DNA from 4 places in the Citrobacter sp. MNAZ 1397 genome. Region 2 is predicted to be linked to each of the others. Evidence: predicted binding sites of a transcription regulator. Region 2 holds the regulator's gene; each other region holds the start of a gene.
What was found. Region 2 encodes PurR, which represses purine synthesis genes. Its sites were predicted from a motif close to CANGCAAACGTTTGCNTG; they were not measured.
Positions count from the first base shown of each region.

Region 1: purE (5-(carboxyamino)imidazole ribonucleotide mutase) is a predicted target of PurR. The motif match lies at 2,702-2,719, and genes of this name have one in related genera.
Region 3: cvpA (colicin V production protein) is a predicted target of PurR. The motif match lies at 4,944-4,961, and genes of this name have one in related genera.
Region 4: glyA (serine hydroxymethyltransferase) is a predicted target of PurR. The motif match lies at 3,239-3,256, and genes of this name have one in related genera.

Region 1 covers NZ_JAKIVH010000001.1:2,828,806-2,836,792, reverse strand. Annotated here, with positions in the region: gene L2097_RS13345 (methionine ABC transporter permease) at 1-596, shown strand, start outside; gene L2097_RS13340 (hypothetical protein) at 709-1,062, opposite strand; gene purK (5-(carboxyamino)imidazole ribonucleotide synthase) at 1,055-2,122, opposite strand; gene purE (5-(carboxyamino)imidazole ribonucleotide mutase) at 2,119-2,628, opposite strand; gene lpxH (UDP-2,3-diacylglucosamine diphosphatase) at 2,773-3,498, opposite strand; gene ppiB (peptidylprolyl isomerase B) at 3,501-3,995, opposite strand; gene cysS (cysteine--tRNA ligase) at 4,170-5,555, shown strand; gene L2097_RS13310 (metal-dependent hydrolase) at 5,689-6,213, opposite strand; gene malI (Mal regulon transcriptional regulator MalI) at 6,414-7,430, opposite strand; gene L2097_RS13300 (PTS transporter subunit EIIC) at 7,523-7,987, opposite strand, start outside.
Region 2 covers NZ_JAKIVH010000001.1:1,049,032-1,057,018, forward strand. Annotated here, with positions in the region: gene punR (DNA-binding transcriptional activator PunR) at 1-879, shown strand, start outside; gene purR (HTH-type transcriptional repressor PurR) at 896-1,921, opposite strand; gene cydH (cytochrome bd-I oxidase subunit CydH) at 2,220-2,309, shown strand; gene L2097_RS04830 (MFS transporter) at 2,476-3,645, shown strand; gene sodB (superoxide dismutase [Fe]) at 3,675-4,256, opposite strand; gene L2097_RS04840 (C40 family peptidase) at 4,377-5,213, opposite strand; gene grxD (monothiol glutaredoxin 4) at 5,554-5,901, shown strand; gene rnt (ribonuclease T) at 5,940-6,590, opposite strand; gene gloA (lactoylglutathione lyase) at 6,683-7,090, opposite strand; gene L2097_RS04860 (alkene reductase) at 7,175-7,987, opposite strand, start outside.
Region 3 covers NZ_JAKIVH010000001.1:325,484-333,470, reverse strand. Annotated here, with positions in the region: gene hisJ (histidine ABC transporter substrate-binding protein HisJ) at 74-856, opposite strand; gene argT (lysine/arginine/ornithine ABC transporter substrate-binding protein ArgT) at 1,109-1,891, opposite strand; gene L2097_RS01390 (UbiX family flavin prenyltransferase) at 2,165-2,746, opposite strand; gene purF (amidophosphoribosyltransferase) at 2,848-4,365, opposite strand; gene cvpA (colicin V production protein) at 4,401-4,889, opposite strand; gene dedD (cell division protein DedD) at 5,177-5,863, opposite strand; gene folC (bifunctional tetrahydrofolate synthase/dihydrofolate synthase) at 5,853-7,121, opposite strand; gene accD (acetyl-CoA carboxylase, carboxyltransferase subunit beta) at 7,194-7,987, opposite strand, start outside.
Region 4 covers NZ_JAKIVH010000001.1:51,208-59,194, forward strand. Annotated here, with positions in the region: gene qseG (two-component system QseEF-associated lipoprotein QseG) at 1-70, shown strand, start outside; gene glrR (two-component system response regulator GlrR) at 67-1,404, shown strand; gene glnB (nitrogen regulatory protein P-II) at 1,479-1,817, shown strand; gene hmpA (NO-inducible flavohemoprotein) at 1,861-3,051, opposite strand; gene glyA (serine hydroxymethyltransferase) at 3,371-4,624, shown strand; gene L2097_RS00260 (nickel/cobalt efflux protein RcnA) at 4,674-5,573, opposite strand; gene rcnR (Ni(II)/Co(II)-binding transcriptional repressor RcnR) at 5,715-5,987, shown strand; gene L2097_RS00270 (ROK family protein) at 5,984-7,177, opposite strand; gene L2097_RS00275 (DUF5107 domain-containing protein) at 7,295-7,987, shown strand, end outside.

The DNA.
Region 1 (7,987 bases), 1.8 Mb from region 2:
CAACGGTACTGGCGATTATTGGCGGTCTGCCGCTGGGTTTTCTGATCTTCGTGACTGACCGTAACCTGTTCTGGCAAAACCGCGCGGTCTATCTCATCAGCTCCGTGCTGGTGAACATCATTCGCTCTGTGCCTTTTGTTATCCTGCTGGTGCTGTTGCTGCCGTTAACCCAGTTTTTGCTCGGCAACACCATTGGGCCGATTGCCGCATCGGTGCCGCTGTCCGTGGCGGCGATTGCTTTCTATGCCCGTCTGGTGGATGGCGCGCTGCGTGAAGTGGATAAGGGCATTATTGAAGCGGCGGAAGCATTTGGCGCCAGTCCTATGCGTATCATCTGCACGGTGCTGCTGCCAGAAGCCAGCGCGGGCCTGTTGCGCGGTTTGACGATTACGCTGGTGAGCCTTATTGGTTATTCGGCAATGGCAGGGATTGTCGGTGGCGGCGGCGTCGGTGACCTGGCCATCCGCTACGGCTACTATCGCTACGAAACGCAGGTGATGGTGGTAACGGTTATCGCGCTGATTGTGCTGGTGCAGGTCGTGCAGATGCTGGGCGACTGGCTGGCAGTGCGCGCCGATAAGCGCGACAGGCACTGAGGCTATCCCGGATGCGGCGTGACTGCCTTATCCGGTCTACGATTTTGTAGCCCCGGCAGGCGCAGCACCGCCGGGGAGAGTTCCCGGATGCGGCGTGACCGTCTTATCCAGGCTACAGTTCTCTAGCCCCGGCAAGCGCAGCACCGCCGGGGAGATTTCCCGGATGCGGCGTGACCGCCTTATCCGGGCTACGATTTTGTAGCCCCGGCAAGCGCAGCACCGCCGGGGACATTCCCGGATGCGGCGTGACCGCTTTATCCAGGCTACGGTTCTGTAGCCCCGGCAGGCGCAGCGCCGCCGGGGAGAGTTCCCGGATGCGGCGAAAACGTCTTATCCGGGCTACGGTTCTGTAGCCCTGGCAAGCGCAGCGCCGGGGACATTCCCGGATGCGGCGTAACCGCCTTATCCGGGCTACGATTTTGTAGCCCCGGCAAGCGTAGCGCCGCCGGGGACAGTTATCAGGCAAGCTTCGCCTGCGCCCAGGCAATACCGCTGGCATACTCCGGCGGCAGCAGGGGCACCAGCGCTTCCAGCGTCGCGCTCAGGCGGCCAGTGTCGCTGTCGTTCAGGTTAAGATGCCCCACCTTACGGCCTGGGCGCACCTCTTTGTCGTACCAGTGCAGATGCACCAGCGGCAGTTTCAGCCAGTCATAATTCAAATCGCTACCAATGAGGTTAATCATCACCGACGGGCTGTTGACTACCGGCGGCGGCAGCGGTAAATCCACCACCGCACGCAGATGCAATTCAAACTGGCTGATCGAGGCGCCGTTCTGCGTCCAATGGCCGCTATTGTGTACGCGCGGCGCCAGTTCGTTAATCAGCAAGCCTGCCGGCGTCACGAAGCACTCCATCGCCATCACGCCCACATAATTCAGGTCGTGCATAATGGCAGAGAGCATGCTTTCTGCCTGCTGTTGCTGGCGCATGTCGGCCTGCGGAAATACCACGCTGGTGCGCAGAATACCGTCCTGATGCAGGTTGTGAGTCAGCGGATAGAACACTGTGCTGCCGTCATGGCTGCGGGCGCCCACCAGCGATACCTCACCGGAAAAATTGATGCCCTGCTCAACGATGCATTCGCCGTAGCAGTCATCCGGCAATTGTTCCGTTTCACCTGCACGCAGGCGCCACTGACCGCGACCGTCGTACCCGCCTACGCGGCGTTTGACAATCGCCAGTTCACCCAGCGTATTGAAAACCGCAGGCCATTCGCTTTTGTCGGCCAGCAACTGCCACGGTGCGGTGGCAAGGCCGAGTCTGTCGAACAGCTGTTTCTGTGTCAGACGGTCAGCAATAATCGGGAACACATCGCGGTTTACAAATGCCGGGTGACGCGCCAGTTCGCGGGTCAGGGCGGTTTCCGGCCAGCGTTCGATCTCAGCGGTAATCACGCTCCGGGCGAACGGCACGGCTTCCGGGTCCGCATCCAGCCCCACGGGCCACACGGCGATGCTCAGTGGTTCGCCTGCCTGGCGCAGCATACGCCCAAGCTGACCGTTACCTAAAATGCAAACCTGTTTCATGCCGCCCCCCGTGGATCCGGGTTTTCCAGCACTTCGTCGGTCTGAGCGCGACGGAACTCGGCCAGGCGCTGATGCAGTTCGGCGTCGTGCTGCGCCAGGATTTGCGCGGCCAGCAAGGCGGCATTAGCGGCCCCTGCTTTGCCGATGGCCAGCGTACCGACCGGAATACCGCGCGGCATCTGGACGATAGAGTAGAGGCTATCCACACCGCTCAGCGCGGCGCTCTGTACCGGCACACCCAGCACAGGCACTAAGGTTTTCGCTGCAATCATCCCCGGCAGATGCGCCGCGCCGCCAGCACCCGCAATGATCACCTGAAAACCGTTCTCTTCGGCGCTTTCGGCAAAGCTGAACAGTTTATCGGGCGTGCGGTGAGCGGAGACGACTTCAACATGGTGCGGGACATTCAGGATATCGAGAATTTCGGTGGCGAACTGCATGGTCGCCCAATCGCTTTTCGATCCCATGACAATGGCGATACGCGCCGGTTGGTTAGCAGAAGACATGCGTTAAGAAAACTCCTGTGGGTGCGACTACGGACAGCTTTTGAGGGCACAAAGAATAGCACGGAAAATGGGCAAGGAAAACGGTTGCGTAGCGATGAATGCTGCAATCCGCTGTGTCGATGCATGATCATCCAGCGGCTCAAATTATCCGAACGGAAAAGGGATTAACTCGACGTTGTCTGCGGTCACTTTCACCATCGAGCCCTGGGTATGCCAGGCGCCGAGGACCACGCGCATGGCGGGTTTGCTGTTTGCGATAAGCTCGTGTACGTCCGGGCGGTGGGTGTGACCGTGGATCAGGCACTGAACCTGATGTCTTTCCAGCGCGGCAACGACTGCCTGCGGGTTCACGTCCATAATGGCCAGCGATTTGCTGCTGTTGGCAGCTTTGCTACTTGCCCGCATTTTTGCGGCGATACGCTGGCGAACAAACAGCGGCAGGGCCAGAAACAGCGTCTGGAGCCAGGGCTTGTGAACTTTGGCGCGAAACGCCTGATAGCCTGCATCATCGGTGCAGAGCGTATCGCCGTGCATAATCAGCACCTTGCGACCATAAAGATCGAGCACTTTTTCTTCTGGCAGGAGCTGCATGCCGCTTTCGCGTGCAAAGCGCTTGCCAAGCAGGAAATCGCGATTGCCATGGATGAAGTAGCAGGGAACGCCACTGTCGACCAGCGCCTTGATGGCGGCGGCGATCTCGCGATGAAGGGGAGTGGGGTCGTCGTCGCCAATCCAGGCTTCGAACAGGTCGCCCAAAATATAGAGCGCGTCAGCCTGGCGGGCTGTGCCTGTCAAAAAACGCAGAAAACCGGCGGTGATCGCCGGTTCTTCTGTTTGCAGATGAAGGTCTGCGATAAAAAGTGTCGCCACGATTACTCGCTAACGGTCACGCTTTCAATCACGACATCTTCTTTCGGCACGTCCTGATGCATACCGCTGCGGCCGGTAGGAACGGCTTTGATTTTATCTACCACGTCCATGCCTTCAACCACTTCGGCAAACACACAGTAGCCCCAACCCTGCAGGCTTTCGCCAGAGAAGTTCAGGAAGTCGTTATCTACGACGTTGATAAAGAACTGTGCGGTTGCAGAGTGCGGAGCCTGAGTACGCGCCATGGCCAGCGTGCCACGGGTGTTTTTCAGGCCGTTGTTGGCTTCGTTTTTGATCTGGTCTTTGGTTGCTTTCTGATGCATGCCCGGCTCGAAGCCGCCGCCCTGGATCATAAAGCCATTAATGACACGGTGGAAAATGGTGTTGTTGTAAAAACCTTCACGGCAGTAGTCCAGGAAGTTTTTAACTGTTTCAGGCGCTTTATCATCAAAAGTTTTGATTACGATGTCGCCGTGATTAGTGTGGAAAGTAACCATTTTTGCATCCTGTTCCGGTAGAGTGGTGCGCAGACCCGACTATGGGTCAGTGATAGTCGCCTGTTATAGCATAACCTGCTGCCGCGATCACCTTGCAATCAGTGCTGCTTCGGGATTGAATTACGGGTAATATATGCGTTTTTCCGGTCCACACACGTCTACATGGAATCTTCGATGTTAAAAATCTTCAATACACTGACGCGCCAAAAAGAGGAATTCAAACCTATCCATGCCGGGGAAGTCGGCATGTACGTGTGTGGTATCACTGTTTACGATCTCTGTCATATCGGTCATGGCCGTACTTTCGTCGCGTTTGATGTGGTCGCCCGCTACCTGCGTTTTCTCGGCTATACGCTGAAATACGTGCGTAATATCACCGATATCGACGATAAAATCATCAAACGCGCCAATGAGAACGGCGAAAGCTTTGTGGCGCTGGTCGACAGAATGATCGCGGAAATGCACAAAGATTTTGATGCGCTCAATATTCTGCGCCCGGACATGGAGCCGCGTGCGACGCACCATATCCATGAGATCATCGAAATCACTGAACAGTTAATCGCCCGTGGTCATGCCTATGTAGCGGATAACGGCGATGTGATGTTCTCTGTGCCGACGGATCCGAATTATGGTCAACTGTCGCGCCAGGATCTCGATCAACTGCAGGCGGGCGCCCGTGTGGACGTCGTGGATGTGAAGCGTAATCCGATGGACTTCGTTCTGTGGAAGATGTCAAAGCCTGGCGAGCCGAGCTGGACTTCTCCGTGGGGTGAAGGGCGTCCGGGCTGGCACATTGAATGTTCCGCGATGAACTGCAAACAGTTGGGTAATCATTTCGATATTCACGGCGGCGGTTCGGACCTGATGTTCCCGCACCATGAAAACGAAATTGCCCAGTCTACCTGCGCCCATGACGGCGAATATGTGAATTACTGGATGCACTCCGGCATGGTGATGGTGGATCGTGAGAAGATGTCCAAATCATTGGGCAACTTCTTTACCGTGCGTGATGTGCTCAAATATTACGACGCCGAGACCATTCGCTACTTCCTGATGTCAGGCCACTATCGCAGCCAGTTGAACTACAGCGAAGAGAACCTCAAGCAGGCTCGTTCAGCGCTGGAGCGTCTGTATACCGCGCTGCGTGGCACCGATAAGTCTGTCGCGGCGGCTGGCGGCGAGGCGTTTGAAGCGCGCTTTGTTGAGGTGATGAATGATGACTTCAACACGCCGGAAGCGTATTCCGTGCTGTTCGATATGGCCCGTGAAGTGAACCGCCTGAAATCAGAAGATATGCAGGCGGCGAATGCGCTGGCCTCTCATCTGCGTAAGCTCGCTTCGGTGCTGGGGCTGCTGGAGCAGGAACCTGATGCGTTCCTGCAAAGCGGTGCGCAGGCCGATGATGGCGAAGTGGCTGAGATTGAAGCGTTGATTCAACAGCGTCTGGATGCGCGTAAAGCGAAGGACTGGGCGGCGGCCGATGCGGCGCGTGATCGTCTCAACGAGATGGGTATCGTGCTGGAAGATGGCCCGCAGGGTACCACCTGGCGTCGTAAGTAGTTTTTCCTCGTTACCCAGAGGGAGACGTAGCCCGGATAAGGCGCTTACGCCGCCATCCGGGATATTCCCCGGCGGCGCTGTCGCTGGCCGGGGCTACGGGTTTGCACAACGCTGGGGCGAACGATGCTTAACATCAACGTCTGCGCCAGTGCCACAACACGCCCATCACAACGATCCCCGGCAACCACACCCACAGCAGTTCCGAAATAATCACTTGATGCCCGTACGGGGTCATATATCGCGACAGGGCAAACGGCGCGGCTTTAATCACCTGCCAGGGAGCCAGAAAACGCTCATCTGACCATGGCCAAAGCCAGCCAACCCCTTTCCCACCACTGGTTATAGAATCCAGCAAACTGTGCGACAACAATGTGACGGTTAAAAAGACCCAGCAGCGCATCAGGCTGGCGTTAAGCCAGCGTCGCCCCAGCCATGTCACCAGAATTGGCACCACAAAGGCGAACAGCAGCGAATGGGTGAAGCCGCGATGTCCAAAAATATTGCCGTACGCCACGCCAAATTTGAATGCCAGCACATCGGCATCCGGCAACATCGCCAGGGCGACGCCGGCCAGTAACAGGCGTGGGGGAATGGTTTTGCTGCCAAGACCTAAGCCAAGACACAGTGGAACGGCGGCGTGGGTGATAATCGTGGGCATGATAAGTTTCTGTTTCTTTGCGTAAAACGGGAAGTATAAAACGCGACGCAGACATCATTATCTACCTGTTATCTGAAATTCGCGGGGAAAAGTACAAGTTCGCCTGTTGAGCGCGACAACCCGCTTTTCTGATCAGATCCTGGCATAGCGACCAGCACCGTGCGATAACGTCACGGTACATTCCGGTAAGACCCACTTTCCTATGCGGACTCTCTCACCACCAGTTGCCCGGAAAGGGTAATGGTCTGCGTCAGCAAATCTGGTTCTTTCAGCTTACGTATTATCAGCCCCGCAGCCTGTCGGCCCGCTTCTTCGCTGGCAGACGAGACATAAGTGAAAGAGGGGGAGGTGAGATTCACGTGGAGCATATCCTCGAAGCCAACCAGCGCCACCTGCTGTGTCAGGAAGACATCTTTACCGATGGTGCGGCCCACCTGATGAATGCCGCTGATGGAGCCAATCACTGCATTGGGCGAATGGCACAGCAGGGCGGTGATGGTATTATTTTTTTCCAGCAGATGGCGAGTCGCCAGGCTCGCTGATTCGGTCGATTCGCTGCAGGCAGGCGTGTATTCATCGCGCAGCGCCATACCGTATTGTTTGAGCGCGCTGTGTACGCCCAACAAACGCTGATGGCGTACCAGGTCTTTTTCCAGACCGCCGATATAGGCAATGTTTCGGTGTCCGCGTTCAATCAGATAGCGCGTCGCCAGGCTGGCGGCCTGGCGGCTGTCGCGCATCACCAGATTGCAACTTTCCGCAGGTTGCGACTGCGACACCACCACCATCGGCAGCGGGCACTGGCTGATCTTTTCCGGTAAGTGCGGGTTGAGGGTATCCGAGGAGAGATAAATAACTCCCGCCACGCCCTGTTGCTTGAAAGAGAGCAGGCAGCGTTCAAGGTGTTCGTTGTCATCCAGTGGCTGGCCCAGGAAGACCATGTAGCCTTGACGTTCAAGCTCCTGAACAATGCTCGCCATCACTTTGATGGAAAAGCTGTCGCTGAAATCGCGCAGGATCAGGCCGATCAGATTAGAGGTATTGGCGCGCAGGTTCGCGGCTGCAATATTGTGCACATATCCCAGCTCATTGATAGCCGACTGCACTCTTTCGATGGTGGCGTCGGAGATTTTCCCTTTCTGGCGCAGCACCAGAGAGACGGTTGAAACCGAAACGCCCGCCAGTTTAGCGACATCAATGATGCTGACCTTTTTCAATCGTGCTCCCTGAAAGTACAGAATAATCAGTCAGAAATAGTAAAGCCTCCTGGGTAAAACCAGGAGACTTATTTCACCTTACCCGCACAAGGTTATTTGCCGAGTGATGTTGCCATAGCCTGGGCAATAAACTGTGCTCTGGCGCCGAATATCACCTGCACACCTTTATCACCGACAAAGACCACCCCGCGAGCGCCGACGCCGTTTAGCCCCTCTTTATCGACCTGGCTGCCGTCCAGCACTTCAATACGCAGACGGGTGATACAGGACCCGACAGAATCGATGTTTTTGGCCCCGCCCAACAGGTCAACAATTTCGGTGACCAGTTCTTCATCGGTTTTGTCTTTCGCATCCGCAGACACTTCGGTACGACCCGGCGTTTTAACATCAAAGCGACGGATGACAAAGCGGAAGGTGAAGTAGTAAATCAAAGCCATCGGTATGCCAATGATGACGGCATTCAGATAGTTTGTCTCATAGCCGTTAAACGACGGCAGAATGCCAAACGAAATGTAGTCGATGAGACCGGCGGAGAACGACTTCGCGATATGTGCATG
Region 2 (7,987 bases):
GCCGTGGCCCGAAATGGCAGCTTTAGCGGTGCGGCGCAGGAGTTACATCGTGTGCCTTCTGCGGTCAGCTATACCGTACGTCAACTTGAAGAGTGGCTGGCGGTGCCGTTGTTTGAACGACGTCATCGGGATGTCGAATTGACGCCCGCTGGCGTGTGGTTTTTGAAAGAGGGTCGTTCTGTTATCAAAAAAATGCAGATCACCCGTCAACAGTGTCAGCAAATTGCCAACGGCTGGCGGGGGCAGTTATCCATCGCCGTTGATAACATCGTTAAACCGGAACGTACGCGGCAGATGATTGTCGATTTCTATCGCCATTTTAGCGATGTCGAACTGCTGGTTTCCCAGGAGGTGTTTAACGGTGTGTGGGATGCCCTGGCCGATGGACGTGTTGAACTGGCTATCGGCGCAACCCAGGCGATCCCGGTCGGGGGTCGTTATACCTTTCGCGATATGGGCATGTTGAGCTGGAAATGCGTGGTCGCTCGCCATCATCCGCTGGCGGCGATGGCATCGCCGCTCAGTGATGATACGTTACGGAACTGGCCATCTCTGGTACGCGAAGATACCTCCCGTTCGCTGCCTAAACGCATCACCTGGCTTTTGGATAATCAGAAGCGGGTCGTCGCGCCTGACTGGGAATCATCTGCGGCCTGCTTGTCTGCCGGGCTGTGTATCGGGATGGTGCCTGCGCATTTCGCCCGACCGTGGATTGATCGCGGTGAGTGGGTTGCGCTGGCACTCGAAAATCCTTTCCCGGACGCCGCCTGTTGTCTGACCTGGCAGCAGAATGACGCTTCACCGGCGCTGAGCTGGTTACTGGATTATCTGGGCGACAGCGAAACGCTGAACAGGGAATGGCTGCGGGAGCAGGAATGAACTGCTCCCGGCAGGATCAACGGCGATAGTCGCGGAAAGGACCGTCGGCAACCGAGCGGCGTTCAATCAGGCGTGGATGCACTTCAATAGACTGCGACTCTTCACGCTTGTTTACTATGCGGTCCAACAGCATGTTAAACGCGGTTTCACCCAGCGAGTCTTTCGGTTGGTGGATAGTCGTCAGTGAAGGGGTAAAGAAACGTGAATTGCGCACATTATCATAACCGATCACCGAAATATCCTGCGGCACGCGCAGACCCATTTCATCGGCCGCGCACAACGCGCCCATCGCCATAATGTCACCACCGCAGAATACCGCGGTCGGGCGAGAAGACTGGGTCAATATCTGTTGCATTGCACGATAGCCAGACTCCGGCTCAAAATCACCCTGCACAATCCAGCTTTCCGGTACGGTGATGTGGGCCTCTTCCATCGCTTTCATAAAGCCGCTAAGACGACCCGCGCCCGTGTTGCGCTCTAATGGCCCAGGGATAACGCCAATCTCGCGATGGCCCCGTTCAATCAGGTAACGACCAGCCATATAGCCGCCGGCAAAGGCGTTATCGATTACCGTATCGGTAAAATCGGCTTTTGCTTCACCCCAGTCCATTACCACCATAGGAATGTGGCGATACTCTTCCAGCATGCTGAGTAGCGATTCCGGATATTCAGAACACATGACCAGCAGGCCATCGACACGTTTTTGCGCCATCATGGACAGATAGGCGCGCTGTTTTTCCAGGTTGTTCCAGGCATTGCCGAGAATAAGGGTGTAGCCTTTCTGGAAACAATTTTTCTCGACTGCTTCAATGATCTCGGCGAAATAAGCCGCTTCGCTACTGGTCGCCAGCAAGCCAATAGATTTGGTGTGATTAACTTTCAAACTGCGGGCAACCGCGCTGGGAGAGTAGTGTAACTCTTTAATCGCTGCCCAGACCGCGTTACGCGTCTCTTCTGCAACGAAACGCGTCTTGTTAATTACATGTGATACGGTTGTGGTGGAAACGTTTGCTCGCTTCGCTACGTCTTTAATCGTTGCCATCAGATCTTACTCCAGACCATATCGTAAACTCCTGATAATACATAAGGTAAACGTTTGCCTTCCATCACCCTGTACCCATAGAAGGGATTGCAATACGCCGGGAAAAAGACACTGGACGTCAGGAGGGGAGTCAATGGCCGGTACGCTAATAAATTTAGCGTCGAATTTTGTCTGATCTTGGCCAAAAGGGGAAGTGCTAAAACGTGTATCACTCTAAATCCTGCAAGATTTTTACGTTTATTTGTGCAAAAATGCGTTACATCACTTTTTGTGTGGGAATTAATAAGGAGAAAAATTGATGAGCACCGACCTGAAGTTTTCTTTAGTAACTACCGTAATTGTACTTGCTCTGATTGTTGCTGGCGGACTGACTGCCGCACTGCATTGATTTATCCCGGGGGAGAGCCCTCTTTCCCCCGTCTCTCTCCCCGATTGTCATCAAATTGGCAATAGTCTTTTCCCATTTCGCTAACTTCTGTTTTTTGTGATTAATGTCATACTTTTGACTTCTGTGACGGTGTCGCGCGTCGACACGGCAATTCCGGAGTCTATTTATGAAGATCAATTTCCCACTGCTTGCCCTGGCGATTGGCGCTTTCGGCATCGGTACGACCGAATTTTCACCCATGGGGTTACTCCCCGTTATCGCCCAGGGCGTGGATGTCTCGATCCCGGCAGCGGGTATGCTTATTAGCGCCTATGCCATTGGCGTCATGGTTGGCGCACCGTTAATGACGTTGCTGCTTTCACATCGGGGGCGACGTAATGCGCTGGTATTTCTGATGGCGATTTTTACCCTCGGGAACGTACTGTCGGCGCTTTCACCTGATTACACAACATTAATGCTCTCGCGGATCATTACCAGTCTGAACCATGGCGCTTTCTTTGGGCTTGGTTCTGTGGTGGCCGCAAGCGTGGTGGCAAAAGAAAAACAGGCCAGCGCAGTGGCCACTATGTTTATGGGGCTGACTATCGCCAATATCGGCGGTGTGCCTGCAGCAACCTGGCTGGGCGGGGCGATTGGCTGGCGCATGTCGTTCCTTGCCACTGCGGGGCTGGGTATCATAGCTATGGTCAGTCTCTACTTTTCATTGCCGAAAGGTCGCGCCGGTGAACGTCCTGATGTGCGCAAAGAACTGGCAGTATTAATGCGTCCTCAGGTGGTTTCCGCGTTGCTGACGACGGTTCTGGGGGCCGGGGCGATGTTCACGCTTTATACCTACATTTCACCGGTACTGCACCGTATTACCGATGCCACGCCTGCGTTTATCACCGCAATGCTGGTACTGGTGGGCGTTGGATTCTCCATCGGCAACTACCTTGGCGGTAAGCTGGCCGACCGCTCGGTTACGGCGACCCTGAAAGGCTTCTTGCTGCTGTTGATTGTGATTATGGCTGCTATTCCCTGGCTGGCGCGCAGTGAAATCGGTGCGGCAATCAGTATGGTTATCTGGGGCGCGGCAACCTTCGCGGTGGTGCCTCCGTTGCAGATGCGTGTTATGCGCGTGGCGCATGAAGCCCCGGGCCTGTCATCATCTGTCAATATCGGTGCATTTAACCTGGGCAATGCGCTGGGGGCAGCGGCAGGGGGCGCGGTGATTTCGGGTGGACTGGGATATACCGTCGTGCCGGTAACCGGGGCGATTATCGCGGGGATGGCGCTACTGCTGGTGTTGCTTTCCGGTAGAACGAATGCAGAGCGCACCTGCACAGCGGCGGAATAAAAAAACAGGAGGGTTTCCCCTCCTGATGATTATGCAGCGAGATTCTTCGCGACAAACTCCCAGTTGACCAGCGCCCAGAAATGGTCCAGATAGTTTGGACGGGCGTTACGGTAGTCAATGTAGTAGGCGTGTTCCCACACATCCACAGTGAGCAGCGGCGTAGCGTCGGTGGTCAGCGGTGTTCCGGCATTCGATGTCGAAACAATGGCCAGTTTGCCATCGGCGTTTTTCACAAGCCACGTCCAGCCTGAACCAAAGTTCTTCACTGCGGCATCGGTGAATTTCGCTTTAAACTCAGCAAAGCTGCCAAATGCGTCGGCAATCGCAGCTGCTACTGCACCAGCAGGTTCGCCGCCTGCGTTCGGGGCCAGACAATGCCAGTAGAAGGTGTGGTTCCAGACCTGGGCTGCATTGTTCAACACGCCGCCCTCAGAGCTACGAATAATCTCTTCCAGCGTTTTGCCTTCAAGCGGGCTACCTTTGATCAGGTTATTCAGATTGGTGACATAAGCCTGATGGTGTTTGCCGTGATGGTACTCCAGCGTTTCCGCAGAAATATGCGGTGCCAGGGCGTCTTTTGCATACGGTAATGCAGGTAATTCGAACGACATTGCTTCACTCCTTATTGTTGTAATGCACTCAATAACCTTATTGAGTGTAAGGATAGGGTAGCAAATCGAAAGGGGATAAAAAAGAGAGAGTTACCCGCCGCCTGAGCGGCAGGTAAGAGATTAGCGGATGGTTTTTGGCGTAACCATTCTGCGGGCACCCACATAATGACGCTGCCAGTAATCTTCGCTTAATGAGGTAATCTGGATATCCTGGCCGCTGCGTGGCGACTGAATGAATTTGCCGTTGCCGACATAAACACCCACGTGGTCAGCGGTACCACGGCCCTGCGTACGGAAGAATACCAGATCGCCGCTTTCCAGTTCCGCAACGTTGACCGGAGACGCATCACGCAGGTGATACATTTCGTTCGCGGTGCGGGGAATGCGGAATTTCACCAGATCTTTATAGGCGTAATAGACCAGACCACTGCAATCAAACCCGGTCATCGGGGAGGTGCCACCCCAATGGTAAGGTTTGCCAATCTGATTCATCAGCTTGGACATGGCAGTTTTCTGTACTTTTTGGATACGGACTTTGTGCGCTTCGGAAAGAGCAACAGGTTTGCTGCTTTTCACTTTTACACAATGCGGCTTATGGCCTTTACGCTTTGTGCATTTTTCCGTCATAGCGGTAGCGGCGATGGGTTTCGTGCTGGTTTTACTGTGACGGGAGGAATTCTTACTGGTGGTTTTACTGCTGCTGGTCGACGTTTTTTTCGTCGCTGCTGCTTTCTTATTTCCGGCTTTAGCCGTTGTTTTTGTTTCGGTGCGACTGCTTTTCTTTGATGTTTTTTCTGTGGTGGTTTTTTTCTTACTCTCGGATGCTTTCGCCAGATGCGTTGTCTTATGCACGGCCGAACCTCGCGTTTGCTCGGAAGCACTCGCTAATGGCGTGAAAGTCAACGTGGTGAACAACAAAGCACAGAGCGTGATCGAAGCTGTATGAATTCGCGCCACTGAGCAATCCCCTGATAAGTGCAGGCATTCAATAATGCTTGCGTATGATTTAGAACCGCGTCGATTCTAATCTAAAAAAAGCCGAAAAGTTAATAGGGTTTTTGCATCTAAAACTGTGTTTCGTTAGCAAGCGCAAAAAAAATCGCCAATTGCCCCTGGAGGAAGGTCAAATAGTGAACTATTGCGTGCGGTAAAACGTGAGATAAATGACATTTTGAAAGCAACTTATCGCCACAGACGATAAAATAATGAGTGGTGAACAAAATGTTATTTTCGGTTACGCACCTTAACCGTTACAATGATGACTATCTGCCGAAAAGAAGTTGAAGGAAGCAAGACAATGAGCTCTACCCTTGAAAAAATCCAGCGCCAGATCGCTGAAAACCCGATTCTCCTGTATATGAAAGGCTCCCCGAAGCTGCCAAGCTGCGGCTTCTCTGCACAGGCAGTGCAGGCACTTTCCGCTTGTGGCGAACGCTTTGCTTACGTTGATATTCTGCAGAACCCGGACATTCGCGCCGAGCTGCCGAAATATGCAAACTGGCCCACCTTCCCACAGCTGTGGGTTGATGGCGAACTGGTAGGCGGGTGTGACATCGTGATTGAAATGTACCAGCGCGGCGAACTGCAGCAGTTGATCAAAGAGACTGCGGCGAAGTACAAATCCGAAGAGCCGGACGCGGAATAATCACCGCAATAAAAAAGCGACCTTCGGGTCGCTTTTTTTTATGCTTCGCTATCTGCGATGGGGAGTGGCCAGCCGCCCAAACGTTTCCAGCGGTTAACTATCTCGCAAAATAGCAGCGCGGTCTGCTCAGTGTCGTACAGCGCGGAGTGCGCCTGGGTTGCGTCAAAATTGATCCCGGCCGCGGTGCAGGCTTTTGAGAGCACCGTTTGACCCAGCGCCAGTCCGCTTAACGATGCGGTATCGAAAGTCACGAATGGATGGAACGGATTACGCTTAAGCGATGCACGCTCAGCGGCAGCCATCATAAAGCTGTGATCGAAAGTGGCGTTATGGGCCACCATAATGGCGCGATTACAGTTCTGATCTTTAATACCTTTACGCACCATCTTAAAAATTGCGTGTAGCGCATCGTGTTCACTGACGGCACCCCGTAGCGGGTTGCTCGGGTCGATACCGTTAAACGCCAGCGCTTCCGGCTGCAGGTTAGCCCCCTCAAAGGGTTCAACATGAAAATGCAGCGTGCTGTCAGGCATTATCCAGCCTTGCTCGTCCATTTTCAGCGTGATGGCAGCGACCTCCAGCAGTGCATCGGTTTTGGCGTTAAACCCGGCGGTTTCAACATCAATCACGACAGGGTAAAAACCGCGAAAACGGTCGCACAGACCGGTAAGTTGGGCATTATCGGACATCGGAGTCTCTTGCTAAGGGAAAATGGCAGCGCATTATGGCAAATTTTGCGAAGGGATGTAAAACAGCGGGCACCAGAGGCGCCCGTAAAGCATTAATTGCCCAAACCGCGTCCGGCATCTTTGGCTTCAATCAATTCGACCTTGTAGCCGTCAGGATCTTCAATAAAAGCGATAACCGTGGTGCCGCCTTTTACCGGTCCTGCTTCACGCGTCACGTTGCCGCCATTTTGACGAATACGCTCACAGGCTTCTGCCGCATTATCCACTTCAAGCGCAATATGACCGTAAGCGCTGCCCAGATCATATTTATCGACGCCCCAGTTATAGGTCAGTTCAATAACGGCCGTATCGGTTTCCGGGCCATAACCCACAAAAGCCAGTGAATATTTATATTCCGGGTTTTCGCTGGTACGCAGCAGTTGCATGCCCAGCACGTTGGTGTAGAAATCGATGGAGCGTTGCAGATCGCCAACGCGCAGCATGGTGTGAAGTAAGCGCATAATGTCCTCTTAAGCGTCAATGAATTTTCATTCGAAACAGAGTTTTAGTATAGCGGCGGATCCCTGCCGCTATCAATGAAGTGATTATAAAGAAGGGTAGTCGGTATAACCTTCCGCGCCACCGCCATAGAAGCTTTCCGGGCGTTGCGGATTCAGTTCAGCTTTGCGTTTCAGGCGTTCAACCAGGTCCGGGTTAGCGATGTAAGCACGACCAAAGGCCACGGCATCAATCAAACCTTTCGCAATCAGATCTTCTGCTTTTTCTACGGTGTACGCGCCCGCGCCAATGATCGGACCGTGGAAACGTTCACGCACTTTGCGACGGAATTCTTCGGTATAAGGCTGGCCGCCTGCCCAGTCTGGCTCGGACATATGCAGATAGGCAATCCCGCGTTTACCCAGCTCCTCGATAAAGTACAGCGCGTCTTCTTCTTCATTCGGGCCATTATCGGTGTTCTGGAAAGAACCGATAGGGGAGACGCGAATACCGATGCGATCCGCACTCCAGGCGGCGCTGACTGCATCGACGACTTCCAGCACCAGGCGGGCGCGGTTTTCGATGCTGCCGCCATACTGATCGGTACGCTGGTTGGCAGACGGTGACAGGAACTGGTGCAACAGATAGCCGTGGGCAGAGTGCAGTTCGACTAAATCAAAACCCGCTTCACGGGCGTTGATGACCGCCTGACGGAAATCATTGACGATGCCCGGGATTTCGCTGGTCTCCAGCGCGCGCGGCATCGAGGTGTCTTCACGGGTGGCGTTGCCGTTAGCGTCGCGCAGGGACGTGCGGGTGCCGGAACTGATCGCCGAAGGAGCAACAGGGGCCTGACCGCCGGGCTGCAGGCTGGTGTGCGAAATACGCCCGGTGTGCCATAACTGAACCGCCATATGGCC
Region 3 (7,987 bases), 720 kb from region 2:
CCTGTCGTATTCGTGTCTGCCGCGTCTCTTCCCCTTCCGGGCGGAAGGGGTCGCACGTTAAACACGCGTGGAATTAACCACCATAAACATCAAAATCAAAATACTTTTTCGCCAGTTTTTCGTAAGTTCCGTCTGCACGCATTTCCGCGAACGCTTTATTCAGCGCTTCACGCAGTTCGTTATCGTCTTTACGAATACCCATACCGGTGCCGACGCCAAATAGCTTCTCGTCTTTAATGGACGGACCGCCAAATTTGTAGTCTTTACCCATCGCCGTTTTCAGGAAACCTTCGCTGGCGGCCACTTCATCCTGAAACGCAGCGTCAATACGGCCTGCGGTCAGATCAGAATAGATATTGTCCTGCCCCTGGTAGGAGACGATTTCAATACCCTGCGGTGCCCAGTGAACGTTACCGTATGTTTCCTGCGTGGTGCCCTGCAATACGCCAATGCGTTTGCCTTTCAGCTTCGCGATATCGGGAACGATGTCGGAGTCTTTCGCCACGACCAGACGAGAATCCGCAGCATACAGTTTGTCGGTGAACGAAATTTCCTGTTGGCGTTTTTCAGTAATTGAGAGTGATGACATGATGGCGTCGATTTTTTTCGCTTTTAGCGAAGGAATCAGCGCGTCCAGTGGGTTTTCAATAAAGACACACTGGGTTTTGATACGCGTGCACAGCTCTTTCGCCAGATCGATATCAAAACCAACCAATTCACCCTGCGAATTTTTCGATTCGAAAGGAGCATAAGTTGGGTCAGTGCCGATGCGGAGTTTTTGCGGGATTGCTGCGAATGCGCCTGAAACGCTGGAGATAGCGAGCACCAGAGAAAGTGATAACACCAGTTTTTTCATAATTATCCTCAACAGACTGTCTTTCCTAAGGGATTTATTAGAAGAATACGGTGTCGCTATCGTGCCATCATATGGCACGGCAAGGCAAAGCATTCTGCCCGCCCGGCGGCTTTTTTGCATGGTTTTTGCTTAACTATGCATCATTGCGCCATTTCGGTGCATCAGCCGCACCACTTTGAAACATCACGCGTATTTATGCACCATCCTGGCAAGCCAAAATGGCGCATCATTTATCCCAAAAAACAGGCTGCTTTACTCGCCGTAGACGTTAAAGTCGAAATATTTCTTCGCGAGCTTATCGTAGGTACCGTCTTTACGCATTTCAGCGAAGGCTTTGTCAAAGGCCGCTTTCAACTCGGTGTCATCTTTACGCAGACCGATCCCGGTACCGTCGCCAAAATATTTTTTATCTTTAACGGACGGACCGGCGAAGGCAAAATCTTTACCGGCAGGCTGTTTCAGGAAGCCTTCGCTGGCAGCCACTTCGTCCTGGAATGCAGCGTCCAGACGGCCTGCGGCGAGATCAGAGTAAATCAGATCCTGGTTCTGGTAGGCCACCACGTCGATACCTTTAGTGCGCCAGTTGTCGTTCGCATAACCTTCTTGCGTAGACCCCTGCAATACCCCTACGTGTTTGCCTTTCAGGGAGTCCAGCGTCGGCACGATCGGCGAGCCTTTTTTGGCAATCAGACGGGAATCAGCGGCGTAGAGTTTGTCGGAGAAGGCAATCTCCTGCTGACGTTTTTCGGTAATCGAGAGAGAGGAGATAATCGCGTCAATTTTCTTCGCTTTCAGGGACGGGATAAGCGCGTCAAAATCGCTGCCAACCCAGGTACATTTGACCTTGATGCGGGTACACATCTCATTACCGAGATCGATGTCAAAACCGACAAAATTCCCTTTCGCATCTTTAGAAGAGAAAGGTGCGTATGTCGCATCCGTACCGATGCGTACAGTCTGGGGAAGCGCTGCGTAAACACTGGATGCCGCGGACAGGCCCAGCAGTAAAGACAGAGCAATAACCGTCTTCTTCATACATTACCCTCAAGTATTCTGATTTTATTTTGTGCTGCGTTGTGTTGTGTGTTGCTGCGAGTTTACTTGCACGTCTTATGCCAGATTTTTAGCGCTGAAAAACAACAGCGTTAAATTTGTTAATAAAACGTTGCAAATTACCCTTAATGGTGAAAGATAGCAGGTCTGCCGAACGAACCGGAGTGTTAACAGGGGAAAAAAGGAATTAAATGTTGAGGATATGATCACGATTGCAAAAACGCCCTAAAAAAGGGCATCGGGCAAGAATGTGCACTATCTGGAGGCATTTCCTCCCTGCCAGCGGATGAATAAATCTTCCGGCAGAGTAATATCAAACTGATCCAGGACACGATTCACGGTCTGGTTAATGATGTCATCCAGCGATTTCGGCGCATGATAAAACGCAGGTACCGGCGGCATGATAACGGCGCCCAGTTCCGCCGCTTGCGTCATCAAACGCAGATGGCCTAAATGCAGCGGCGTTTCACGCACGCACAGCACCAGCGGGCGACGCTCTTTTAACACCACATCCGCCGCACGCGTCAGCAGGCCGTCGGTATAGCTGTGGACAATGCCAGAGAGCGTTTTTATCGAGCAGGGCAACACCACCATGCCCGCAGTCTTAAAAGAGCCGGAAGAGATGTTGGCGGCGATATCGCGGGCATCGTGCACGACATCCGCCAGAGCCTGAACATCACGCAGGGAAAAATCAGTTTCGAGGGAGAGGGTCTGACGCGCAGCCGGGCTCATCACCAGATGGGTTTCAATGTCCGCCACGTCGCGTAATATCTGCAACAAGCGCACGCCGTAAATCGCACCGCTGGCCCCTGAGATCCCCACAATGAGTCGTTTCATATCCGTCGCCTTTATCTACACTGAGGCAGACTTTGCCGCATTATGCCAGCAGTTGCAACTGATGAGCGCCCCCTCCGGACGGAGAGGGCGAAACGGGTCGATTACCCTTCGTTGTGCATCTCTAAGTTTTCCACTTCGTTCTGACGCTGTACCGCTTTGGCATCATCATTACGCAGGGAATCGAGATAATCGAGGTACTGCTGGTTAACGTCTTTGGTAACGTACACGCCGTTAAATACCGAGCATTCGAACTGCTGGATATCTGGATTTTCCGCGCGTACGGCGTCGATCAGATCACTCAGATCCTGGAAAATCAGGCCATCAGCGCCGATGATCTGGCGAATCTCATCCACTTCACGACCATGCGCAATCAGTTCGTTTGCGGTCGGCATATCGATGCCGTACACGTTCGGGAAACGAATTTCCGGCGCCGCAGAGGCGAGGTACACTTTCTTCGCTCCGGCTTCACGCGCCATCTCAATAATCTGCTCAGAGGTGGTACCACGCACAATGGAATCATCCACCAGCAGGACGTTTTTGTCGCGGAATTCAGCGCGGTTCGCGTTCAGCTTACGGCGGACAGATTTACGACGCAGTTGCTGACCCGGCATGATAAAGGTGCGGCCAACGTAGCGGTTTTTCACAAAACCCTGACGGTACGGCTTACCCAGAATACGGGCGATTTCCAGCGCGATATCGCAGGAGGTTTCCGGGATGGGAATGACCACGTCGATATCCAGATCTTCCCATTCACGCGCAATCTTCTCGCCAAGCTTCGTGCCCATATTGACACGCGCGCTGTAGACGGAGATTTTGTCGATGAAGGAGTCCGGACGCGCAAAATAGACGTATTCGAACAGGCACGGGTTGCTGACCGGATTATCCGCGCACTGGCGGGTAAACAGCTGGCCTTTTTCGGTGATGTAGACAGCTTCGCCCGGCGCGATATCACGCAGGAATTCAAAGCCCAGCGTATCGAGAGCCACGCTTTCGGACGCTACCATGAACTCGGTGCGGCCATCGCCAATATCGCGTTTGCCCAGCACCAGCGGACGAATACCGTTCGGGTCGCGGAAAGCAACCATACCGTGGCCGATGATCATCGCAACACAGGCATACGCACCACGAATCTGGCGGTTGGTCGCGGCGACAGCGGCGAAAATGTTATCTGCTTCCAGCGGGTAATGGCGGAAGTTATCCAGCTCGCTGGCGAAAATGTTCAGCAGGATTTCTGAATCAGACGTGGTGTTGATGTGGCGGCGTTTTTCTTCAAACAGCTTTTTACGCAGCTCGTGGGCATTGGTCAGGTTGCCGTTATGGGCAAGCGTGATGCCGTAAGGGGAGTTAACGTAAAAAGGCTGAGCCTCGGAGGCGCTGGAGCTGCCAGCGGTTGGGTAACGCACATGGCCAATACCCATGTTGCCCTGAAGACGCTGCATATGGCGGGCTTCGAAAACATCGTTGACCAGACCATTTGCTTTGCGCAGACGGAAACAATTATTTGCATCGATCGTGATGATGCCAGCGGCATCCTGACCACGGTGCTGAAGCACCGATAACGCGTCATAAATCGACTGGTTGACCGGCATAACACCGGCGATACCGACAATACCGCACATACGTCTTTTCCTCGTTAAGCCACATCTCAGAGCGATTACGCTCTGGGCAAGAAACTTGACGAACTTTGCAGATAGTCAAAGAACCATCTGATGATGAAACTGAATTGCGGGATAAGCTGCGACTTCTGCCAGTCTTCGCTTTTTGACAGGCCCGTAAAGGTATCGAGAAAGAACAGAATGGCGGCGACGATTAGCACCCCGCGTAGCGCGCCAAAACAGATCCCCAACACCCTGTCTGTACCCGACAGGCCGGTTTTCTCCACAAGTTGACCTATCACGTAATTGACGATAGCGCCAACAATCAGCGTCGCGATGAACAGGATGGCGATGGAAATCCCATTGCGCACCAGTTCGTCTTCAAAGCCCGTAAACCAGACTGACAGGTAAGTGTAGTAATGACTGGCAACAAAGAAAGCACAACCCCATGTCACCAGTGATAACGCTTCACGAACAAAGCCGCGGATGAGGCTAACCAGACAGGAAAAACCAATCACCGCGATGATGGCGTAATCAATCCAGACCATATGTGTCCCACGATTTACGCCCTGTCGTCCAGTTCGGGGCGCATTCTAACAGAAAAAGAAAACGTTTGCGTAGGGATTTCCTTCCCGCGCGTAAATAAAAATGGCGCTGAAAAAATATTCAACGCCATCGAATCTTTAGCCTCTTCGGGCGTGTTTTATTGGTATCAAAAACCCAATCTCCCTTCCCTCCAGGCCTCTCCCTGAAAGAGCGAGAAGATCGCTCCAGTGCCGCTTTTCACCCCCTCCCGTTGGGGAGAGGGACAACGTCAGGGGGTACAAAACGCACACTAGTTCGCGCTATAACCCATTACCACGCCGCTCAAACCTGACAGCTGTTTAAGCTCCTCAAGCGAACCCTTGAGTTTATCTTTCGATGCGTCCGGACCCACCAGAATGCGGGTGATTTTACCCTGTACTGGCGTGGTTGGCGCGGTATAAACGCGATAACCTGCGCCGCGCAGTTTACCGACAATCTCATTAACTTTATCGGCGTTCTTAAGCGCACCCAGTTGCACTACCCAGGCTTTCCCTACTGGCGCCGATTTATCTGCAGTGGGCGCCTGATCCGCAGGCGGGGTTGCCGCTACCTGCTCTGCGGGTTTCTGTGGCTGTGGCTTCGGCTTCTCAACCGGTTTTGGCTGTTCAGCCGGCTTCGGCGCGACGGGTTGCGTCGTGACATCCGGCGTCGTCGCCCCACTAACAGCACGACGAGAGGCATCCAGCGACGGCGCTGCCGCATCGCCAGCCTGCACCTCTTCCGCCGCCCCTTCCGGCGGCTGAGCCGGGAGCGCCTGCGTGGCCGCAGGCATCATATCCGGTTCATCGCGATCCCCGGGTTTGGGTACCAGAGGAATGGCGGCGAACTCATCCTGATAATGCTTTTTTTGCCCGTCCAGCAGCCCGGGAAGAATAATTACCCCGAGCGCAACCAGCACAATGGTTCCCATCAAACGGTTCTGAAACTTACTTGCCACCGGTTCTCCCCGCTTCCATCGCTTCCATGACATGTGCCACCGTATGGAATGAACCACACACCAGCACGGTATCTTCTGCTGTGGCCTCCGCCATCGCTGCCTGCCAGGCCTGCGCAACGTGTTGATACGCTTTCCCTTGCGGTAAGTGCGCCATCAATTGCTCTGCCGTCGCACCGCGTGGCCCCTCCAGAGGGGCACAATACCAGCTATCGACCACAGGCTCCAGACAGGCGAGCGTTCCGGCGATGTCTTTATCGTGCAGCATGCCAATGACCGCCAGCACGCGGCCGCGCCCGGGCTCTGCCGACAGCCGCCCGGCAAGGTAAGCCGCCGCATGAGGATTATGCGCCACATCCAGAATAAGACGCGGGTTATGACGCACAATCTGGAAGCGACCAGGCAAAATCGCAGAGGCAATACCGTCACGGATAGCCTGCTCGCTCACCGTCAGCCCGCTTGCCCGCAGTGCCGCAAGCGCGGTCGCCGCATTGGGCTGCGGCACCTGCGGCAGCGGTAAACCTGTCAGCTCGCCCTGGCCGTCGCGAAAACGCCACTGCCCCTGCTCTACTTCATACTGCCAGTCCACGCCACGGCGCATCAGCAGAGCGCCTTTTTCCGCGGCGACTTCGCCAATGGTGTACGGCATATCGCTTTCGCCAACCACCGCCGGTTTACCGCCACGGAAGACGCCCGCTTTTTCGCGACCGATACTTTCTCTGTCTGGCCCCAGCCAGTCGGTATGATCGAGCGCAATGCTGGTCACGACGGCGACATCCGCATCAACCATATTGGTGGCGTCAAGACGCCCGCCCAGTCCCACTTCGAGGATAACGACGTCCAGCTTCGCCTGTTTAAACAACCACAGCGCCGACAGCGTACCGTACTCAAAATAGGTTAATGAGGTTTCACCGCGCACGGCTTCAATTTCGGCAAAAGAACGCGTGTGGTCGAGCTCAGCCAGCTCCTCACCCTGTACGCGAACGCGCTCGGTATAGCGGATAAGATGCGGCGAACTGTAGACACCCACGCGATAACCGGCCGCCAGAAGAATGGATTCAAGGGTACGGCACGTCGTGCCTTTGCCATTGGTTCCCGCAACGGTAAAGACAAACGGTGCCGGTCGCAGAACATCAAGACGCGCGGCAACCTGGCTTACGCGCTCAAGTCCCAGGTCAATGGTTTTGCTGTGCAGGTTTTCCAGATAAGAAAGCCACGCGGCCAGGGGCGACGTGGCTTGCAAAATGCGTTTATTTTCCATGATGCCCGTAGGATGTTTGACGATGTAAAAAGCAAAAGGGCAGCGCCGTGATGGCCCTGCCCTTCGGTATTATCAGGCCTCGGCTTCCTGATCGGGCACCGGGGGCACCACCACGCTTTCACGCGGCGCATCCGGGTTCGGTGCTGGCTGATTGGTCAGCTTCGCCAGAATGCTCGCCAGTTTCAGGCGCATTTCCGGACGACGAACGATCATATCGATCGCCCCTTTTTCAATCAGGAATTCACTGCGCTGGAATCCCGGCGGCAGTTTTTCACGCACGGTCTGTTCAATCACGCGCGGACCGGCAAAACCAATAAGCGCTTTCGGCTCGGCAATATTCAGATCGCCCAGCATCGCGAAGCTCGCGGAAACGCCACCCATGGTTGGGTCAGTCAGTACGGAGATGTAGGGCAGGCCGCGCTCTTGCATCTTCGCCAGCGCTGCGGAGGTTTTCGCCATCTGCATCAGCGACATCAGCGCTTCCTGCATACGTGCGCCACCCGAGGCGGAGAAACAGATCAGCGGGCAGTTATCTTCCAGCGCCTGCTCAACGGCACGAACAAAACGCGCACCCACTACAGAGCCCATGGAGCCGCCCATAAAGGCGAATTCGAACGCTGCCGCGACAACTGGCATGCCATGCAGCGTACCTTTCATTACCACCAGCGCGTCTTTTTCGCCGGTCTCTTTCTGTGCCGTCGCCAGACGGTCTTTATATTTTTTGGAGTCACGGAACTTGAGCACGTCTTTCGGCTCAAGTTCGCTACCCAGTTCCACCATTGAACCTTCGTCCAGCAATGTATGCAGACGGTTACGCGCAGTCATGCGCATATGGTGGTCACACTTCGGGCAGACCTCAAGGTTAC
Region 4 (7,987 bases), 1.0 Mb from region 2:
GGGCAATGATCTGCCGGATAGCGCGCGCCCCGCAAGGACCGAAACGAAACAAGAGGACGCGAAACCATGACCAGCCGAAAACCTGCCCATCTGTTGCTGGTGGATGACGATCCGGGCTTGTTAAAACTGCTCGGTTTGCGCCTGACCAGTGAAGGCTACAGCATCGTCACCGCCGAGAGCGGGCAGGAAGGGCTCCGCGTTTTGGCCCGGGAGAAAGTTGACCTGGTCATCAGCGACCTGCGCATGGATGAGATGGACGGTATGCAACTTTTCACAGAGATCCAGAAAGTACAGCCGGGCATGCCCGTCATTATTCTCACCGCGCATGGTTCCATTCCGGATGCCGTCGCCGCGACGCAGCAGGGGGTATTCAGCTTCCTGACCAAGCCGGTCGATAAAGATGCGTTGTACAAGGCGATTGATGAGGCGCTGGAGCACTCTGCGCCCGCCTCGGACGATCAGTGGCGCGATACGATCATTACCCGCAGCCCGGTCATGCTGCGTCTGCTTGAGCAGGCGAGAATGGTGGCGCAGTCTGATGTCAGCGTACTGATTAACGGTCAGAGCGGGACGGGGAAAGAGATCCTTGCCCAGGCGATTCACAATGCCAGCCCGCGCAGTAAAAATGCCTTTATTGCCATCAACTGTGGCGCGTTACCGGAACAGTTGCTGGAATCTGAACTCTTTGGCCATGCGCGCGGTGCCTTTACCGGCGCGGTCAGCAGCCGTGAGGGGCTTTTCCAGGCGGCAGAAGGCGGCACGCTGTTTCTTGATGAAATCGGCGATATGCCCATTCCGCTACAGGTGAAGCTGTTGCGCGTGTTGCAGGAACGCAAAGTCCGACCGCTCGGCAGCAACCGTGACATAGACATCAATGTGCGGATTATCTCCGCGACCCACCGCGATCTGCCCAAAGCGATGGCGCGCGGCGAGTTTCGTGAAGATCTCTTCTATCGCCTGAATGTGGTTAACCTCAAAATCCCGGCGCTGGCGGAACGTGCGGAGGATATCCCACTGCTGGCCAATCATCTGCTGCGCCAGGCGGCTGACAGACATAAACCGTTTGTGCGCGCTTTTTCCACCGACGCGATGAAACGGCTAATGACCGCAGGCTGGCCGGGTAATGTGCGCCAGTTGGTCAACGTTATTGAGCAATGTGTAGCGCTGACCTCATCGCCGGTCATCAGCGACGCGCTGGTGGAGCAGGCGCTGGAGGGGGAGAACACGGCCCTGCCCACGTTTGTGGAAGCGCGAAATCAATTTGAGCTCAATTACCTGCGAAAGCTGCTGCAAATCACCAAAGGTAATGTTACCCACGCGGCGAGAATGGCCGGGCGCAACCGTACTGAATTTTACAAATTGCTCTCGCGCCATGAGCTGGATGCCAACGACTTTAAAGAGTAATGGCCTGGCGAATATGGTAGTGTGAGCAACCGATTACGAAGTAGCTTACTGGCAAGCGTTTTTAAGGACCAACCATGAAAAAGATTGATGCAATTATTAAACCTTTCAAACTGGATGACGTGCGTGAAGCGCTGGCCGAAGTCGGCATTACCGGGATGACGGTGACCGAAGTCAAAGGTTTTGGTCGCCAGAAAGGCCATACCGAACTGTATCGTGGCGCAGAGTATATGGTGGACTTTCTGCCGAAGGTAAAAATCGAAATCGTTGTCACTGATGACATCGTTGAGACCTGTGTCGACACCATTATCCGCACGGCACAGACCGGTAAAATCGGCGACGGTAAGATTTTTGTCTTTGATGTCGCCCGCGTGGTACGTATTCGTACCGGTGAAGAAGACGACGCGGCTATCTGATTCTCTCCCTCACCCCTTGCGGGGTGAGGGCCAAACCCGTCACTTACAACACTTTGTGCGGGCCAAAGCATTCGTAATGAATGTTCTCAGCATTAATCCCCAGACCGACTAATTGCCTGGCGGTGAACTGCATAAACGGCACCGGGCCGCAGAGATAGAACTGCATGGCCGGATCGCTGAATGCCGACTCAAGTTTACTTAGATCCATCAACCCTTCGCTATCAAAGGCCTGCGCCTGTTTATCAAAATGGGTAGGCGCGCGGTACCAGACGTGAGACGTCACGCGCGGCAGTTTGCTGCTCAGTGTTTTCACCTCCCCGGCAAAGGCGTGAACATCGCCATTTTCCGCAGCATGAAACCAGTTTACCTGCGCGTTATGCCCTGTCCTGGCGAGCGTATCCAGCATCGCCAGCATCGGTGTCTGGCCGACGCCAGCGGAGATAAGCGTGACCGGGGTGTTACTCTCGACATCCATAAAGAAATCGCCTGCGGGGGCCGCCAGATGTACCACATCGCCGACCTGCGCGCGCTGATGCAGCCAGGTTGATACCTGCCCGCCTTCTTCGCGTTTCACCGCGATACGATAATGTTTGCCGTCAGGGGCGCGGGTCAGGGAATACTGGCGAATTTCCTGATAAGCAAATTCTTCCGGTTTCAGCCAGATGCCGATGTATTGCCCAGGGCGAAAATCAGCAACGGGTTGTCCATCAACAGGCGCGAATTCAAAGCTGGTGATTAACGCGCTTTGCTCGGTTTTTTCCACCAGACGAAACGGGCGTGTCCCTTCCCAGCCGCCGGTCTTGCTCGCGTTTTCAGTATACAGTTGCGCTTCCCGCTGGATAAAAACGCCAGCGAGCACGCCATAGGCTTTACCCCATGCGTCGAGAACGTCCTTGCCTGGGCTGAACATTTCATCAAGCGTCGCCAGCAAGTGATGACCGACAATGTCGTATTGTGCAGGCTTGATCTGAAAGCTGGTGTGTTTTTGAGCAATTTTTTCCACCGCAGGCAATAACGCGGCGAGGTTATCAAGGTTGCTGGCATAGGCCGCAATAGCGTTGAACAACGCTTCGCGCTGATCGCCGTTACGCTGATTGCTCATGTTGAAAATCTCTTTGAGCTCGGGGTTGTGCGTAAACATCCGATCGTAAAAATGCGCGGTCAGTTTTGGACCGGTTTCCAGCAGCAGGGGAATGGTGGCTTTCACCGTTGCGATGGTCTGAACGTCAAGCATGGTTGCTTCCTGTTAGGTGATTTATAAGATGTATTTGAAATGCATCTTATAGGTGAAATGCCTGGGTTGTAAAGAGGGGGGCGGGGGCAACAACGAATTACAAACGTGAAGAAGTTGCATCACAAACGTGAAAAGAATTCCGTTGCAAAGGTAAAGTGCATTATCTCTCAAACCCTTGTCTGGCGCGCAGCCAATCGTTTGCGTAAAAACCTTTGTCAAGACCTGTTATCGCGATATGAATCAGTTATACTGTGAGCCGTCACCCAAAACGGGCCCTCAAATTTGAGTTGCTTTATTGTTAGCTGAGCAGGAGATGCGGATGTTAAAACGTGAAATGAACATTGCCGATTATGATGCCGAACTGTGGCAGGCTATGGAGCAGGAAAAAGTACGTCAGGAAGAACACATTGAACTGATCGCCTCCGAGAACTACACCAGCCCGCGTGTAATGCAGGCGCAGGGCTCTCAGCTGACCAACAAATATGCCGAAGGTTATCCGGGCAAACGCTACTATGGCGGTTGCGAGTATGTCGATATCGTTGAACAACTGGCGATCGACCGTGCAAAAGAGCTGTTCGGCGCTGACTATGCGAACGTACAGCCGCACTCCGGCTCTCAGGCTAACTTCGCAGTCTACACCGCGCTGCTGCAACCGGGTGATACCGTTCTGGGTATGAACCTGGCGCAAGGCGGCCACCTGACTCACGGCTCCCCGGTCAACTTCTCCGGTAAACTGTACAACATCATTCCTTACGGTATCGATGAGTCCGGTAAAATTGACTACGAAGACATGGCGAAGCAGGCTCAGGAACACAAACCGAAGATGATCATCGGTGGTTTCTCTGCGTATTCCGGTATCGTTGACTGGGCAAAAATGCGTGAAATCGCAGACAGCATTGGCGCATACCTGTTCGTCGACATGGCACACGTTGCCGGTCTGATTGCGGCCGGTGTCTATCCGAACCCGGTTCCACACGCTCACGTCGTCACGACGACCACCCACAAAACCCTGGCGGGTCCACGTGGTGGTCTGATCCTGGCAAAAGGCGGTAGCGAAGAGCTGTACAAAAAACTGAATTCCGCTGTCTTCCCGAGCGCTCAGGGCGGCCCGCTGATGCACGTTATCGCGGCGAAAGCCGTCGCGCTGAAAGAAGCGATGGAGCCAGAGTTCAAAGTCTACCAGCAACAGGTTGCTAAAAACGCGAAAGCGATGGTGGAAGTGTTCCTGAACCGTGGCTACAAAGTGGTGTCTGGCGGTACGGAAAACCACCTGTTTCTGCTGGATCTGGTCGACAAAAACCTGACCGGTAAAGAAGCGGATGCGGCGCTGGGTCGTGCTAACATCACCGTCAACAAAAACAGCGTGCCGAACGATCCGAAGAGCCCGTTTGTGACTTCCGGTATCCGTATCGGTTCTCCGGCAGTGACGCGTCGCGGTTTTAAAGAAGCGGAAGTGAAAGAGTTGGCTGGCTGGATGTGTGATGTACTGGACAACATCAATGATGAAGCGGTTATTGAGCGCGTCAAAGGTAAAGTTCTGGATATCTGCGCACGCTTCCCGGTTTATGCATAAGTCCTGAAAGCATATAAAAATGCCCGCACCTCGCGGGCATTTTTTTGCCTTATTGCAGGGTGTAATAACCGTGAACGCCCATATAAATCCCCACCAGCGCAATCAATATGCTGGAGAAATAGGGCGCGCGCCGCGCAAGGGTGTTGAATCCTGACCAGCGTTTCGCTGCCTGCTGTACGCTTACTGCAGCCCCCACGCCCACCGCCACCAGGGTTAATGCCAGACCGAGACTAAAGCACACCACCATCGTAGCGCCCAGCGTTAACGCTTTAAGCTGAATACAGATCAACAGCACAGTGATCGCTGCCGGGCAGGGGATGAGTCCACCTGTCAGGCCAAACAGCAGAATTTGCCCGTTAGTCACCTTAGTACCGTTAAAGCGGCGCTCAATATCCCGCGCATGGGCCAGTTCGTGCGCGTCACGATACTCTTCTTGTTTCTCAACTTTCCGCACAGAAAGGATCACCGGCCGGTTCAGACTCAGGCTGGCGGCCTGGGCCGGCTGGAAAACCAACCCTTGAGAATGAGTGTGGGCAGGCGAATGATCATGATCGTGGTGGTGATCGTGATGGGCGTGGTCATGGTGGTGGTGACCCGCGTGCCACTGTCGCTCACCTTGCCAGGTACGCCAGAACATCCATGCGGCTGTACCCAGAATGATCACCGCTGAAATTATCTGCATCCAGGGCTCCACGGCTTCGGCGGTGAACCGACGGCTGATAAACATTCCGCCCATGGCGATAAGCCAGACTACCGCCGTATGAGATAGTGTCGCCGCAAGGCCAAGCATAACCGCCTGTTTTATGGTGCCTTTGATCGCAATGATAAAGGCCGCCATCATCGTTTTTGAATGCCCCGGCTCAAGGCCGTGTAGCGCGCCGAGCAGAATGGCGCTCGGAATGAAAACCCAGCCATTTCCCTGCTGAAAGAGGGTTGCAAAATCGGTCATGAGAATAATTCTCGCTAATTGTTTTCTCTTTTCAATTTACTCCCCCCGGTAAAAAATACTACCCCCCAGTAGAAAGAAACTCCCCCCCAGTTGTTCTATGGTATGATTTTTCCACTCAGCAGAGGGGAAAGTGAGGTCAGTATGTCGCATACCATTCGGGATAAAAAAAAGCTCAAAGCGCGGGCGAGTAAGATTGAAGGACAAGTGGCGGCACTGAAAAAAATGCTCGATGAACCGCATGAATGCGCCCAGGTTTTGCAGCAAATCGCCGCTATTCGCGGAGCGGTTAACGGTTTGATGCGAGAGGTTATCAAAGGGCATTTGACCGATCATATCGTTCATGAAAATGATGAGGTCAAACGTGAAGCCGACCTTGATGTGGTGCTGAGTGTGCTGGATTCCTATATTCGCTAGTGCATTTCACTGAGCAGTGCCTCAACGTACAAATAGCCAATACCCATAATTTGTTGAGCGCGACTTAACTGCCCCATTTCAATCTGTGTGGCCTTAATACGCGGATTCCCGCCCTGATCGAACGGGTTCAGCCCGGTCTGTTGCACGATAGTGCTCAGCCAGCGCTCCCCAAATGCGCAGCTTCGCCCGTATAGCCATATCTGGTTGATATTCAGGATATTGAGGAAGTTATACAAACTCAGGCCGATAGCGCTGGCAGCATTTTCCACCCACGCCATGATTCGCGCATCGCCGTTTTGCCATGCGGCAATCAACTGCGTGGTCGTGAGGGCATCGGGATCCAGCATCGGCGCAGATTGCGACTTCAACCAGATCCGCGCCTGTTTTTTCAGCGCGCTTAATGATGCAACGGTTTCAAGGCAGCCATAGCGCCCACAATCGCAGGCCACGCCGTCCGGGTTGATAATGGTGTGACCTATCTGTCCACTGCCATAGAGCGTCCCGCGGTAAATCCGTTCGTTAATGACGAAGGAGGAGCCAATACCGTAATCCACGTTGATGACGCAGAAATCCCGTGCCTGGCCGTGATTCTGCCACTTCTCCGCCAGGGCCAGCATTACGCAGTCGTTATCCACCAGAACGCGTACACCCAGCTTCTCCTCCAGCAGATACTTCAGCTCAATCGGCTCGCTCCACGGGGCCTGCGGCATATTTTGCGATACACCGGTTACCGGGTCGACCTGCCCGTGGATCCCCAGCGCCAGGTTGAGCGTGCGCCCCGGCCACGCTTTGCGGTAGCGATGCCAGCACTGCTCAATCGCAGCCAGCAAGGCCTGTGGGTGAGGGGCGTTCAACGTATGACGTTCGTACTCCCCCTTCGGGCTCATGCAGGCATTGGCGAGCTGGCATTCGATGCTGGTCGGCGTGATGTTCATGCAGAGCGTCCAGTCACCTTCCGGCGCAATCAGCCAGGTTCCGCTACTGTGGCCGCGGGAGGGTTTCTCGTCCATCACATTCAACACGCGGTGCTCTGCCGCCAGCTCCTCAAGGATGTTGCTTATCGCGGGAATAGAAACCTGCGCCAGCTTTGCCAACGTGGATTTGGTCGCGCGCTTTTCACGGTAAAGGTGCTCCAGTACTACGCATTTATTGATGCGGCGAATCTGTTGATTGTTAATGCAGACGCTCATGGTTACTAAACCTTGTTTAGTGTATTGCGTGATTATTATGCGAAAACGCCTTGTCTTAGTCTGTCAGACTGCCCACAAATCCACATTTTAGTATGTCTTGTTAATTAAGAGGGCAATATGGAACCCGTAAAAGTCTGGCGTGAAACCGTCTTTATCCCTACTTACGAAACCGGTCCGCAGGACACTCACCCTATGTTTCTTGAAAACCGCGTTTATCAGGGGTCAACGGGGGCCGTCTACCCCTACGGGGTGACCGATACGCTGAGCGACAGCAAAACAGAGAAAGCGTGGCAGGCGGTCTGGCTGGAAAATGACTATCTGAAAATCATGATCCTTCCGGAACTGGGCGGGCGTGTACAGAAGGCGTTTGATAAGGTCAAACAGCGCGATTTTGTCTATCACAATGAGGTCATCAAACCGGCGCTGGTCGGTCTGCTCGGTCCCTGGATCTCGGGGGGCATTGAGTTCAACTGGCCACAGCACCATCGCCCGACCACCTACATGCCGGTGGATTGCACGTTTGAAGAGCATGACGACGGCAGCAAGACGGTATGGGTCGGAGAAACTGAGCCGATGCACGGGCTACAGGTGATGACCGGCTTCACTCTGCGCCCGAATCGCGCTGCGCTCGAAATTGGCAGCCGCGTCTACAATGCTAACGCCACGCCGCGCCACTTTTTATGGTGGGCAAACCCGGCGGTGAAAGGGGGTGATGACCATCAAAGCGTCTTCCCGCCTGATGTGACAGCCGTGTTCGACCACGGCAAACGAGCCGTGTCCGCGTTCCCCATCGCCACCGGGACTTACTAC